4 regions of the Arthrobacter sp. TmtSoilC51 genome follow, and region 2 is predicted to be linked to each of the others. Evidence: riboswitches for the same ligand, from Rfam matches in the RefSeq annotation. Region 2 holds a riboswitch; each other region holds the start of a gene.

Region 1 (3,448 bases), 950 kb from region 2:
CACCAAATGCGTAAGCCGCAAACGCTCCAGCAATTCATCCACGCGTTCTTCACCATGTCCCAGATGTTTTGGCCCGAACATCAGCTCATCCAGGACATTGCCCGTGACGAACTGGTGCTCCGGTTCCTGGAACACAGTGCCAATGCGCGAAATCAGCTGATCCGCCTTCCACTTGAAGGGATCGATTCCAGCTCCCTCGGAAAGTTCGACGGCGGCACTCACCTTGCCGTCCACGGGCGCCAAAAGGCCGGCCAACGTGAGCGCAAAGGTGGACTTGCCGGCACCGTTGGGCCCGGTGATGGTGAGCGCCTGGCCGGACCTCACTTGAGCAGTGATGCCCGACTGCACGGGAACGGGCCGGATGGTTCTGAAGCCGCGACGGCCGGGCTTCTCGCGGGAAACAGCCAGGTCCTGTGCCACGAGGAGGAGCTGCGCGGTGGATTCATGGCCGTCCAATTCCTGAGCTGTGGTCCTGCGGGCGCGAGTGGCTGGAACGTATCCCGGCACCCACACTCCCGCTGCCATCAACATGGTGCGGGCTTCGGAGAGAACCTGATCCGGTGGGCCATCCAGAAGTACGCCGCCTCCCGCCGAGCCGGGCTGGAGGACTACGATCCTGTCCACCAGGTCCTTCCAAACGGACACACGGTGTTCCACAACAACCAACGTGGCGCCGGTCTTGTCCAGGCAGCGCTGCACGGCGTCCCGAACCTCAAGGACTCCAGCAGGATCCAGGTTGGCCGTAGGTTCGTCCAGCAGGATCAGCCCGGGCCGCATCGCCAGGATGCCAGCCAACGCAAGGCGCTGCTTCTGCCCCCCGGAGAGCGCTGCCGTGGGATGGTCCAGGGGCAGGCCGCCGCCAGCAGCGGTGCGCAACCCGACGTCGTCGAGCGCTTCATGGACGCGCGCCCATATCTCCCCGCGCGGGACGGCCAGGTTCTCGGCGCCGAACGCGACGTCGTCGCCCACCCGGGAGAGCACCACTTGGGTTTCCGGATCCTGCTGCATCAGACCGGCGCGGCCACGCTGTTCACGGGGAACAACGCCGTCGATCAACAGCGAGCCGGACTCGTCTGAATCGTCTTCCTCGTCACCCAACACGCCGGCAAGGGCATGCAGCAACGTCGACTTGCCAGCGCCTGAAGGACCCAGCAGCAGCACACGCTCGCCGGGCTCGATCCGGAGATCGAGGTCCTGGATGGCGGGCGCGGAACGGCCCGCATGCCGCCATCCCCACCCTTGGGCGGTAATGGCGGCAGGGCGGACCTGGTTGCTGCTTTCTTTCGCAGGCATTAGTTGAAGACTGGCTCCGAAGCAGCCTTGCGCGACGCGAAGGAGCTTAGGACGCCGGTCTTGGCCAGCCCGCGCGTGGCAACCCAGGACAGTGCGCCGGCGATGATCGCACCGGACAGCGTAGTGAAGGCGATGTAGGCCAACTTGTCGATTGCTTCGTAGGCGATGTTCCAGCCCCAGGGCAGGAAGGAATCGTTGAGACCGCAGAAGAGTCCGGAGCCCGCGCCTGCAAGGAGTGCAGTGGACAGGTTGAACTTCTTGTACCGGAACGCGGCGAAGACGAGTTCAGCTCCGAGCCCCTGCAGGACACCGGAGATGAGGACGGTGGTGCCGTACTGGGAACCCATGATGAGTTCACCGGTGGCGGCGACGGCTTCGCAGAACAGGGCTGCGCCCGGTTTGCGGATGATGAGCATGCCCAGGACAGCCGGGATCATCCAACCACCGGCGATCAAACCGGTGAGCGGCGGATACGTGACGTTCATGGGGATGGATACGATTGCGGCGCCCTGGGACCAGGCCCAGAAGATCACGCCGCCGGCGATGGCAATCAATGCTGCCACCACGATGTCTACAACACGCCAGCTATAACTGGTCTTCTTCACGCTTGCCGTGGTCATTTTTTCTGCCTCCTGAGGTTACAGGAGGGGAAAGTGCTCCCCGGAACCTCCCGGCCGGCTTTCGCCGTCCGGATCCGGACACTCTGAGAAGCTCGACTCCCTTGCGCCGGTACTAACCGGATCAGGTTCGAGGGTCTGCGGCTGTCCGCACTCTCAGCGCCCTCGCGTCTCCTGCATCTCTGCAAGGTCCGACGGCGGCGCTCCCCTGTCGTTATTAATCTGCCCTTATGGGCGTGGTTCAGTTTACACCTGTGGGTGTTCGGGGGCTCCTTGGGCTGGTCATAAAGCGGTTGGCTCCCCGACTCCTGCGTTGCGGGGCCCGTTCTGCGCCCCATTCGCCCGCCTTGGCACGCACGCCAGGCCCCACAACCAGACCTGAGAGAATGATCGAGCAGAATCGACGCGGCAAAGGGGCATTTCATGACCGACCTTCCCATTACGGACAAGCAAGTTCCCCAACCCCGCCTGGCTGCGAGCGTTATCCTGCTCCGCGATGCCCCGGGCGGGCTTGAGGCCTTCGTCCAGCACAGGGTAGCCACCATGGATTTCGCTGCCGGAATGGTGGTCTTTCCGGGAGGTCGCGTTGATGCCGCAGACCAGGATGGCTGGGATTATCCGGCTGAATTGCTCCAACGGCATGCCGCAGACTGGCACCTGAGCTCCATCGCCGTCAATCCCGAACAGGCCCCGGCAAAGTCAGGCATGGTTCTCACCGCTGCTTTGCGCGAGGTTTGGGAGGAGGCCGGACTTGGCCTTGAGCCGTCGGACTTACGCCCTTGGGCCAACTGGGTCACGCCCACGGACATGCCCAAGCGCTTCGATACGTACTTCTATGTGGCCAAGCCTGCTCCGGACGCACAGCCCCAGCATCAGACCACTGAAGCGTGGCAATCACTCTGGATGCCCGTGGACGGGATTCTGACAGCCGAGGCCGCCGGTAACTTGCAACTGATGCCACCCACGTATTACCTGCTCAAGGAAATTGCCGGTCTCGGAACCGTGGATGCTGTCTGGTCAGCCGACCACGCCGTTGTTCCTGTCCTGGCCCCACGAGGTTCCATGGCAGCTTTCCTCAAGGAACGGGAAACCCGCCGCTAGTCCCAAGCCGCCAGGATCTGAGGCTAGGCTGGGGGCATGAACCTCTTTTTCAAGCTGCTGGGTGCCGGAGTAAGCCTGGGGGCCGGATTCGTCGGCACCAAATTGGTCAACAAGGGTTGGGAAAAGGCCACCGGCAACAAGCCGCCCAAGGGCAACGATGACATGGAAACGAGCCTCCGCTCAGCCTTGTCCTTCGCTCTGATTTCGGCCTTCGTCAGTACGCTCATCCAGGTTTTCGCGAGCCGTGGCACCCAGCGTGCAATCGCCCGGTTCGCCAAGACGCACGACATCGTCTAGGTAGAATCGTCGCCTGCCGCCCTTTGGACAACTGCTTCAAGCTCATCCTTGGTGAGCAGTTCACGGTGCCCGTGCTTGGTGCGGTAACCGGAGCGGCCCACCATGTGCGCCGAGACAGGAACCGTAAGCAGCTGGAAGAT
Region 2 (3,448 bases):
GAGCGTAGAACGTTTGCCCCCGGTGCCGGGTTTCTGCATCCAACGCCCCGCCTGGAGCAACAAAGGATGGCACGTCGGCGATTGCATAGAGGACTCTGTAACCGTCACCGGCACGTTCAATGAACACCGCCTGGTCCAGGTCAGTGGACGTGGCTGGATCAATGGTCACGAACGGAATGTCCCGGAGGTCACGTTCCGGCAGTGTATGGTTTTCTACCGCCTTCCGGGCTTCCGCTACGGCCTCGGCCGGGTATTCACCAGGGAGCTCCAGCTCGGTCCGGAGGGCAGCAAATGCCTCGGCGAGCTGGTCCGACGAGTCGTCGACGTTGGGCGAAATCCGATGATGTGACACGAAAATCAGGTTAGCCCGAAATCGCTGGATAGTCTTGGACCATGAGCACTTCCCCGGACGACAATGCTCGCGTCCAGCGCCTCGCCTCCGAGCTGCTGGGAGCCATGGCCTATGGCGAGCTCTCGGCGTTTGGCCGGCTGTCTTTCGACTCCCGGTACGCTCCCACCCTGCATGACAGGGCAGTGCTGGCAAAGATCGCAGTTGGCGCATACGGAAACTTTGCCTTGATCAGCACGCGGTTATCGGAGATGGGACTCGATGCCGAGGATGCCATGCTTCCGTTCCAGCGCTCCTTTGACCACTTCCACGAGCGAACAAAGCCAGCGGACTGGTTTGAATCAGTCATGAAGGCCTATGTGATCGACACAGTGTCGTCGGACTTCTACCGGATGGTGGCTTCGTTCCTTGACGCCGGGACGCAACTCTTTGTCCAGAAGGTTGCCTCCGCCGACCAAGCCACGGAAGTACTCCGCGTCCTCCTGCGCCGGGCGCTGGCTGATGACCCGCGCCTCGCGTCGCGACTCGCTTTGTGGGGCCGGCGCCTCGTCGGAGAAGCGCTGACCCAAGCCCAACGTGTCGGCCTGGAACATCCTCACTTGGGCCCAATGCTCAAGGGCGAAGGGGATTCGCGGGCGGCAGTCAAGGCGCTCACCGCCGAGCTTGCCGAACGGCACGGACGGCGGATGTCCGGGCTCGGGCTCACGGCTTAGGCATATTTCGCTTTCGCGCCGCGGCCAACCGGGTGCCGATACCTAAGCGGCGTCGAGCGCTTCCAGCAGCGTCTTGGCCGCCGCCGTCGGGTCCTGCGCCTCGGTGATGGCCCGCACGACGACGATCCGGCTCGCTCCCGCGGCAACCACCTGTTCAACGTTGGTGAGGTCGATGCCGCCGATAGCGAACCAGGGGAGGAGCACGCCACCCACAGTCTCCTCGTCTGCGCGCTTTACGGCTTCCGCGGCATATGTGACCAGATCCAGCCCGACTGCTTCGCGGCCTGGCTTCGTGGGTGTCGCCCATACTGGACCAACGCAGAAATAATCCAGCCCACTGCGGCCCGGGGAGGCCTCTATGGCCGCGTCAACCTGGTCCGGTGTGTGGGTGGACAGGCCGATGACGGTCTGGTCGTGGAGGAGGTGCCGTGCTGCGCGTAATGGGATGTCTTTTTGGCCGATATGGAACACAGGAGCCCCGGAAATACTGGCAACATCGGCACGGTCGTTGACGGCCCACAGCCTTCCGTGCCGGCGGGCAACGTTGTGCAGGACCTCCAGGACCTCCAGCTCCTCGGCGGCCTCGAGCGTCTTGTCGCGAAGCTGGATGATGTCGACGCCGCCCTCAAACGCGGCGTCGACGAAGTCTTCAAAATCGCCCTGCCGCTTGCGGGCATCGGTGCACAAATAGAGACGGGCAGTGGTGTGGACATCATGCTGGGTCATGGAAACCAGAGTAGTTCCTCTAAACTGGGCACGTACTGCGGGAGCCGTGACAGCGTCATATGACCGTCCGGCTGAGAGGGCTTCAGCGCCGACCGCTTGACCTGATCCGGCTAATACCGGCGTAGGGAAGGAAACGCATGGCAGAATCCGGCCAAAACCCTCTGCAGGCGGATGTTGCGGTCATCGGTGGCGGCATCATTGGCCTTGGCATCGCCCACGAAGCCCGCCGACACGGCCGCTCGGTGGTCCTTATTGATCCCGCACCGGCAGCGGGCGCGACGTTCGCCGCTGCCGGGATGCTCGCTCCTGTGAGTGAACTTCACTACCAGGAGGAAGACCTCCTGGAACTCATGCTGGAGTCCTCTCATTTGTGGCCGGCTTTTGTCCGGAGCCTGCCCGGCGACGAATCAGCCACCGGATACCGCACGACGTCGACAATCGCCGTTGGCGCCGATGCTGCCGACCGCCGCGCGCTGGCAGACCTCCGCACAGTCCAGCAGGCCGCAGGGCTTCAGGTAGAGCCTTTGTCCTTGCGGCAAGCGCGCGAGCGTGAGCCCCTGCTCAGCCCACAGATTTCCAGCGCCTTCGACATCCCGGCGGACCATCAAGTGGACCCACGGATGCTTGCACGATGCCTCATGGAAGGGCTGGCAGGCCACAGTCGAAGTGACGCAACGTGGGTTTCCGGAGCGGAGGACGGTTTCGCGCTGCCGTTCCCAGCGTCCCGTTTGCTGTGGGACGGGGACCGCGTCTGCGGAGTCGAGCTCGATCCGGGCGCCGGATCCGGCGACGGGCGCGTCGTTTTGGCGTCAGAGACCGTGGTCGCCTGCGGGCTGGATGCGGCAAGGCTAGGCAATCTCCCCGAGGGTCTCAGCCTGCCCGTGCGGCCGGTCTATGGCGACATCCTCAGGCTGCGCGTTCCCGAACACCTCCAGCCGCTCCTCACATCCACCATCCGGGGCATGGTGCGCGGAGTGCCGGTGTACATCGTCCCCCGGGCCGACGGAACGGTGGTGATTGGAGCTACCCAGCGCGAGGACGGACTATCCGCGTCCACCAACGCAGTGTCCGCCGGAGGCGTCTATCAACTCCTGCGTGATGCCCAAGTGTTGGTTCCTGCCGTGGCGGAGCTGGAACTGTTGGAAGCCACAGCCCGCGCACGGCCCGGCACTCCGGACAACGCACCGCTCCTTGGACGCGTCGCTGGACCCAGCGGCAACATCGAGGGTTTGGTGATCGCAACCGGCTTCTTCCGCCATGGCGTTCTATTGACGCCCATCGCCGCAAAGATCGTGGGCGGGCTGATAACCGGTTCCTCCGATCCACGCTGGTCAATCTTCCGGCCCGACCGCTTTGCGGCGAACGCAGGCCAACGGACTCCAACCCCCGCAGCTGCACAATCTCCCACCAAGGAAACAGTATGAATATCAAACTCAACGGCTCCGATCATGCCGTGGCGGACGATGCATCCGTCAGCACGCTCGTCAGCGCCATTACAGGCCGCACCCTGGACCACCGCGGACAGGCAGCCGACGGCGGCAAGCTGGGTGTCGCCGTCGCACGTAATTCGGAGGTTGTGCCGCGCAGCCAATGGGCCGCGACGGCGCTCGCCGATGGAGACGAACTCGAACTCGTAACAGCAGTCCAGGGAGGCTGAAGA
Region 3 (3,448 bases), 450 kb from region 2:
GAGTCATCCCATGAACAATTCCAAGGGGCATAACCCAAGTGTTGGCGTAAGCACCGAAGATCAAGATTACGCTAGTTTGACCTTCAGCTGCAAATGAGGCCGGGTCCGGAGGCTATCGGGTGACTTGCATCACCAGTTGTAACGGACTCTCCCGGCACCGTGCCCATACAGCCTACAGGGTTTGGGCGGAAATACTGCGATTTGGCCGGCGACGCGCGGGAGTTTTCGTGGATTGGCCACGCAAGAACCACGGAAATCCGACTCAGGCGTAGAGCCGGGGTGCATCAAAGAAGGCCGTCTCGTAGCGGCAAGAGTGTGCGAAGGCCTCAACCATGGCCTCGCGTTCCTGCGCAGAGGCTCTGAGGGCAGCTGCGTCCGTAAGGTCGATCGCTTTCCGGGTTGCGGCAGCAAACTCCTCGTCGGCGTACGTCTTCAACCAGTCGGCGTACGGGTGGTCGCCGGGTGCGCCTGCATCCACGTACGCTGCGTGAAGTTGCCGGCCTACCTCCGCGTACAGCCAGTAGCAGGGCAGGATTGCCGCCAGCAACACGGCGTAACTGCCCGAAGCGGAGGTGGACAGGAGGTGGTCCACGTACGACTTGGTCACGGGTCCGGTCTGCGTCGTAGCCGGGCGCGTGCTCAGCCAGTTCCGATGAAGCTCGGACTCGACCTCAAGGCAGGTCTGCGATGCCTTGGCCCAGAAAAGCTGCTCTTCCTCCGTGGGGGCCAGTGCACCGGCGCGGGCCAAAACGCGGGAATAGCCGTTGAGGTAGATGGCATCCTGGGCGAGGTAGTAGTTGAACTCGGGCTCCGGGAGCCCCCCGGACTGCAGGCCCTGGATGAAGGCCAGGCCGTAAATTCCGTCCAATTCCGGTGTGGCTTCCGCCCACAGCCGCGCGGCAAAATCGCCGGACTGGCCAGCGGGATCCAGCGTTGGCTCCAAATGGTGGAAGTGATGGATGGGCCCACTGCCCCTGCCCACCTCGAGCCCGTCGGCCGCAGAGAGGGCCTGCAGCAGCCACGGCTTAACCTCCCGGAGGGACGCTTCCCAGTCACCTCTGCGGGCCTGCACCGTGGCCAATGCCGAGGAGAGTGAACAGCCCGTTCCGTGGCTGTTCCTGGTATCCACGCGGGGACCAGCCACTTCGATGACGTCCTGACGCAGCAAGCCGCTCGTATTGACCAGGGCATCAGGACATTCCGTTCCCGCCAAATGGCCGCCCTTCACCAACACGGTGGTTCCACAGTCGGCAGCCAGACGCTTGCCTTGGTCAAGCGCGGTGGCCCAGTCCAGGGCTTCAGGCTCGCCCAACAACATGGCCAGTTCGGGAAGGTTGGGGGTGACGAGATCCGCCAAGGGCAGGAGGCTGCGCAGCGCGCTTTCGGCGGTCTCGCGCAGAAGACGGTCGCCACTGGTGGCCACCATCACCGGGTCAAGGACCACGACGGCGGGACGCACCTCTTCGAGCCAGCTGCGGACTTCGTGGATGACAGAGGCGTCACCCAACATCCCGATCTTGACGGCATCAATCTCAATGTCGCTGCTGATGGCGTCCAGTTGCTGGCGCAGGAATTCCACGGGCGGAACATGGACTGCACTGACACCAAGGGTGTTCTGCGCAGTCAGCGCCGTGATGGCAGCCATTCCATAACCACCGTGTGCAGCAATGCTCTTCAGGTCTGCCTGGATTCCGGCGCCTCCGGACGGATCCGAGCCGGCAATGCTAAGCACGCGCGGATGTTGCCGGCCAGGCACGGGGCCGCCAACGCTACCAGCGGGGTAAAGGGGGTAGACAGGGGAACTCGGCAATGAAGTCATGATGGACATCCCTTCGCCGGTGCTAACCGGACAGGTTCAACGGGTCTGGATCTCAGCCTGGCCCAGCGCCCGGCACCCCGTGTCAGTTTCCTAGCGTAGCCGGGAAGTCCAGCCGTCCGGGAACCGGGCAGCTTCGGTGAATGGATGTGACCGCCAGCGACAAAGAGTCCCGCAGTATCCGACGAAATCGGATGCTGCGGGACTCTTTCACTACGTGGTCAGCGCTGACGTGCTTACAACTCGGAAGCTGGAACTCCCACGCCGAGGATGATGGGCTCGTCAGCTGCCTTCTTTTTGGCAGGCTCTTCCGCTACCGGCGCCTTGGCCTCATGGGCCGTTCCACCTGCGGCCGCGGCAGTTACCTCGTGGTGTTCCACGCTGGTTTCGTTTGCGGCTCCCTGTGCCCTGCTCGCGCTGCGGTTCCTTCGGCCTCGACCGCCACGCGAACGCGTAGAACGATCGGGCTGATCGCCTGTGGCCGCAGCGCTGGCCGCGGAGGCAGTCGCAGGGGAAGCTTCGGAAGCCGTATCCGTGACCACTTCCTCCGCAGCCGGTGCAGCACCAAGGTGCGAGAATGCTTCCGCCAGCAGGTCCAGGCTCATGGCCGGCTTGCCCGCAGATGGTTCCTCGTGGTGTTCCACAAATGGAAGCGCCACTTCTTCGCCGCCGAAGCGCAAAACAGGCGTGGACCGTGCTTCCCGAACCGTTGCTTCATGGCTGGCGGCATCTCCTGCGGCCTGGCCCCCGGCATCGCCGGTTGCAGCATCAGGCACGGATTCGGCAGTGTGGCCGTGCTGGCCCGCAGCGCGGGCTTGCTCCTCCGCGCGGTGAACTTCGTCGTCGTGCAAGTGGGCGGCATGCGCCGCAGCGGCGATGGTGGCAAGTGCTGCCCTGGTCGCCTCGGCCTTCGCCTGGCGAACGGGGTCAACGGACTCCTTGGCAGTCGCCGTAATTACTGGGGTGGCAGCAGTGCTGTGAGCGGAGACTGGTTCCTCGGCAATTGCCGGTCCCCCACCTTTCCCACGGCGACGCTTGCGTTCAGTCCGGGCAGCAGGCTGCTGGGGTTCTGTGTGTGGACGGTGGTGCTCGGCGGCAACTACGTTGGCGCGTCGGTGCTCCACGGGCTCATCATGCGTGACGACACCGCGTCCGGCGCAGTGCTCGCACTGCTCACCGAACACTTCAAGCAGGCCTGTGCCCATGCGCTTGCGCGTCATCTGCACCAGGCCAAGCGACGTCACTTCAGCAACTTGGTGCTTGGTGCGGTCACGGCCCAGGCATTCAACCAATCGGCGAAGCACCAGGTCACGGTTCGATTCGAGGACCATGTCGATGAAGTCGATGACGATGATGCCGCCGATGTCGCGCAGCCGCAGCTGGCGAACTACTTCCTCGGCTGCTTCAAGGTTGTTCTTGGTGACGGTTTCTTCCAGGTTTCCACCGCTGCCGGTGAACTTACCCGTGTTGACGTCCACCACGGTCATCGCCTCGGTGCGGTCGATGACAAGGGAACCGCCGGACGGCAGGAAGACCTTGCGCTCCAGGGCCTTGTGGATCTGTTCGTCGATCCGCCAGGCAGCAAAAATGTCCTGGTCCTTGGTCCACTTCTCAAGGCGGCCCACCAAATCG
Region 4 (3,448 bases), 360 kb from region 2:
CGTACCTACTCTCGTCCTTACAGGCGGCTGGGAGCCATTGTATGAAGAAATTGCCGGGTACCTGCAGGAAACCGGCGCCCTCCGACGCGTAGCAGCGGGAGGGCACCGGCCTCAGGACTCGGTTGATGGAGACCGGATTATCCGCTCCTTTGTAGCCGACGTCGTCCGGACGAGGTCAGTTAAGGTTTCCTGACGCTCCCGCCGCTTGGGTGGAGGGAACCTGCAGCTCCGGCAGGTAGACCTTGCCGCCTGACGCCAGGAACTCTTCGCTCTTCTCCCGCATCCCGCTGTACATTTCCGCAATGGCTGCCTGCGACTCCGCTGATCCGTATTCGTCGCGGATGTCCTGGCTGATGCGCATGGAACAGAATTTGGGTCCGCACATCGAGCAGAAGTGGGCTGTCTTCGCCGGTTCCGCAGGCAGTGTTTCGTCGTGGAATGCCTCTGCAGTGACAGGGTCCAGGGAAAGTGCGAACTGGTCGCGCCAACGGAATTCGAAGCGGGCCTTGGAGAGGGCGTCGTCGCGTTCGTTCGCTCCAGGGTGGCCCTTGGCGAGGTCAGCGGCGTGCGCCGCGATCTTGTACGTGATGACGCCGGTCTTGACGTCGTCCTTGTTCGGCAGTCCGAGGTGCTCTTTCGGCGTCACGTAGCAGAGCATGGCGGTACCGTAGCGGGCGATTTCCGTGGCGCCGATGGCTGAAGTGATGTGGTCGTAGCCGGGGGCGACATCGGTGACCAGGGGACCCAGGGTGTAGAACGGTGCACCCTTGCAGAGTTCCTGTTGGCGCTCCACGTTCTCCCGGACCAGATGGAACGGTACGTGGCCCGGTCCTTCGACCATCACCTGGACGTCGAACTCCCATGCCCGCTGCGTCAGTTCGGCGAGGGTGTCCAGCTCGGCGAACTGGGCAGCATCGTTGGCATCCGCCGTGGCGCCCGGGCGCAGCCCGTCACCGAGGGAGAACGCGACATCGTACTTGGCGAAGATTTCGCACAGCTCATCGAAGTGCGTGTAGAGGAAGTTTTCCTGGTGGTGCGCCAGGCACCAACCCGCCATGATCGAGCCGCCGCGGGACACGATGCCGGTGACGCGGTTGGCTGTCAGCGGCACATACCGAAGCAGCACGCCTGCATGGATGGTCATGTAGTCAACACCCTGCTCGCACTGCTCGATCACGGTGTCGCGGAAGATCTCCCACGTGAGCTTGTTGGCTTCGCCGTTGACCTTTTCAAGGGCTTGGTAGATCGGGACAGTGCCGATGGGCACCGGGGAGTTGCGGATGATCCACTCACGGGTGGTGTGGATGTCATCTCCGGTGGAGAGGTCCATGACGGTGTCGGCGCCCCATTGCGTGGCCCACTGCAGCTTGTCTACTTCTTCGGCAATGGAGCTCGTGACCGCGGAGTTGCCGATGTTGGCATTGATCTTGACCAGGAATGCCTTGCCGATGATCATCGGCTCGGATTCAGGGTGGTTGATGTTGTTGGGGATGATGGCCCGGCCTGCGGCGACTTCACTCCTGACGAGTTCAACATCGCAGTTCTCACGCAACGCCACGAACTGCATTTCAGGCGTAATGATGCCTTGCTTGGCGTAGTGCATCTGCGTGACGGTCTTGCCCTCGACGGCGCGGCGGGGCACCGGCTGAGCGCCCTTCCACTCTGCCGACGCTGCGCCGCGGCGGACAGCCGACTTGCCGTCGTCGAGCAGGTTCCGTTCGCGGCCCGAGTAGGCTTCCGTGTCGCCGCGGCCCTCGATCCATGCGGCCCGGAAGGGCTCCAGGCCCACTACGGGATCACTGCCCGGCCCCGCGGTTCGGTACACCTGCAGCGGAGCGTTTGCTTCGCCGTTGGGGGACGGTTCAAGCGCGATCTCCGTGACGGGGACGCGAATGCCATTCGCGGGGTCTTCCAGCCAAGCCAGCGAATGGGATTTCAGCGACTGTGTGACGCTTCCCGCCGCATTTTCGCTGGTACTGGCCTGGCTTTGGGCAGGGCTGTGCTGTGTTTCGGTGGTGCTCAAGGATTACTCACTTCCTTCGCCGGCATTACCCGGACAGGTTCAACGGTCGCAGACTGCGTCAGTCCGATCTCAGCCCCTGCAAGGGCCCCCGTGTGGTCGTAGACGAAGCTACCACAGCCCGCGGCCTGCACCCCAGTCATATCCGAAAACGTCGAGCCCGAAGCTACGGGGCCCACTAGGCTTTTTGCCATGCAGAACATCATCGAATTCAGCGGACCTGTGCTTGTGGCAGGAGACGACCAACGGCACGGGTTGTGGTCCGTCGATGGCAGGCTGACCTTCCAACGTCCCGCCGCACCGCCCGATTCCGTGCTGGATGGATGGGTCCTTCCCGGTTTTGTTGACGCCCATTGCCATATTGGACTTGGCGTTGGTGGGACGGTAGATGAGCAGACTACGCTTGCCCAGGCGCAGGCGGACCTTAAGGCCGGCACGTTGCTGATCCGCGATGCTGGGTCGCCCAGCGACACGCGATGGGTCCAGCAGCGCCAGGACCTGCCCCGACTCATCAGGGCAGGCCGCCACATCGCACGCAGCCGCCGGTACTTGCGCGGCTTGGGCCATGAAGTCGAGCCGGACGAGCTTGTGGAGACGGTCCGCAAGGAAGCCCGTGACGGAGACGGGTGGGTGAAGATCGTCGGCGACTGGATCGACCGCGACGCCGGTGACCTTGCAGTTTCCTTTCCCGCGGACCTGGTCCGGGATGCCATCGCCGCCGCCCATGACGAAGGTGCCCGGGTGACGGCCCACTGTTTCGCTGAAGACACCATTGACGACATGCTCGACGCCGATATTGATTGCATTGAACACGCCACCGGCCTCTTGCCCCGGCACATTCCCCGTCTCGTGGAGCAGTCCGTGCCGATTGTTCCTACGTTGGTCAACATTGCGACTTTTCCGGAGATCGCCGCCCAAGCTGCCCCAAAGTTTCCTGGGTACGCCGACCACATGACGCGTCTGTGGGAACGACGCCGTGAACGGGTGTTGGAGGCTTTTGAAGCCGGCGTGACGATTTTTGCGGGAACGGATGCCGGCAGCGTGATCGAGCACGGCCGTATAGCGGATGAGATGCAGGAACTGCACGACGCCGGCCTGCCGCCAACCGCTGTCCTCGACGCTGCGTGCTGGGGCGCACGAAAGTGGCTGGGAGCTGAGGGTATCAGCGAAGGTGCCAGTGCCGACGTCGTGGTCTGCCGTGAGGATCCTCGCCAGAGGATCGGCACTGTCGGGAGCCTGAATCATGTTGTCCTGCGAGGAAACGTCGTCCGCTAGGAATAAATTGAAGCTTCAAGTAATTTAGATAGGTAGAACGTGCCGAAGGGCGGCCACCTATAAACCGGGAGCTTCACATGACCACAGCATCAAGCCAGGACCTCCTTCCTGCCGAACTCACCATGGGCACCGTCATGCTCAAGGTTGGCGACA

What was found. A riboswitch is a leader RNA that binds a small molecule or an ion and turns the genes downstream of it on or off. The one in region 2 is predicted to bind thiamine pyrophosphate.
Region 1: another riboswitch for thiamine pyrophosphate. It lies ahead of ACZ5G6_RS20885 (ECF transporter S component); the one in region 2 lies ahead of ACZ5G6_RS16475 (FAD-dependent oxidoreductase).
Region 3: another riboswitch for thiamine pyrophosphate. It lies ahead of ACZ5G6_RS14430 (bifunctional hydroxymethylpyrimidine kinase/phosphomethylpyrimidine kinase); the one in region 2 lies ahead of ACZ5G6_RS16475 (FAD-dependent oxidoreductase).
Region 4: another riboswitch for thiamine pyrophosphate. It lies ahead of thiC (phosphomethylpyrimidine synthase ThiC); the one in region 2 lies ahead of ACZ5G6_RS16475 (FAD-dependent oxidoreductase).

What each region holds. Positions count from the first base shown of each region.
Region 1 is NZ_AP035877.1:4,572,659-4,576,106, forward strand. Features, by position in the region: gene ACZ5G6_RS20880 (ABC transporter ATP-binding protein) at 1-1,293, opposite strand, end outside; gene ACZ5G6_RS20885 (ECF transporter S component) at 1,293-1,913, opposite strand; TPP riboswitch at 1,994-2,130, opposite strand; gene ACZ5G6_RS20890 (NUDIX hydrolase) at 2,334-3,011, shown strand; gene ACZ5G6_RS20895 (DUF4235 domain-containing protein) at 3,048-3,308, shown strand; gene mnhG (monovalent cation/H(+) antiporter subunit G) at 3,305-3,448, opposite strand, start outside.
Region 2 is NZ_AP035877.1:3,618,197-3,621,644, reverse strand. Features, by position in the region: gene ACZ5G6_RS16490 (RNB domain-containing ribonuclease) at 1-352, opposite strand, end outside; gene ACZ5G6_RS16485 (ferritin-like fold-containing protein) at 394-1,062, shown strand; gene thiE (thiamine phosphate synthase) at 1,105-1,788, opposite strand; TPP riboswitch at 1,816-1,933, shown strand; gene ACZ5G6_RS16475 (FAD-dependent oxidoreductase) at 1,926-3,212, shown strand; gene thiS (sulfur carrier protein ThiS) at 3,209-3,445, shown strand.
Region 3 is NZ_AP035877.1:3,166,813-3,170,260, forward strand. Features, by position in the region: gene ACZ5G6_RS14430 (bifunctional hydroxymethylpyrimidine kinase/phosphomethylpyrimidine kinase) at 263-1,819, opposite strand; TPP riboswitch at 1,811-1,909, opposite strand; gene ACZ5G6_RS14435 (Rne/Rng family ribonuclease) at 2,053-3,448, opposite strand, start outside.
Region 4 is NZ_AP035877.1:3,253,232-3,256,679, reverse strand. Features, by position in the region: gene ACZ5G6_RS14885 (alpha/beta fold hydrolase) at 1-193, shown strand, start outside; gene thiC (phosphomethylpyrimidine synthase ThiC) at 176-2,023, opposite strand; TPP riboswitch at 2,018-2,125, opposite strand; gene ACZ5G6_RS14875 (amidohydrolase family protein) at 2,213-3,295, shown strand; gene ACZ5G6_RS14870 (VOC family protein) at 3,373-3,448, shown strand, end outside.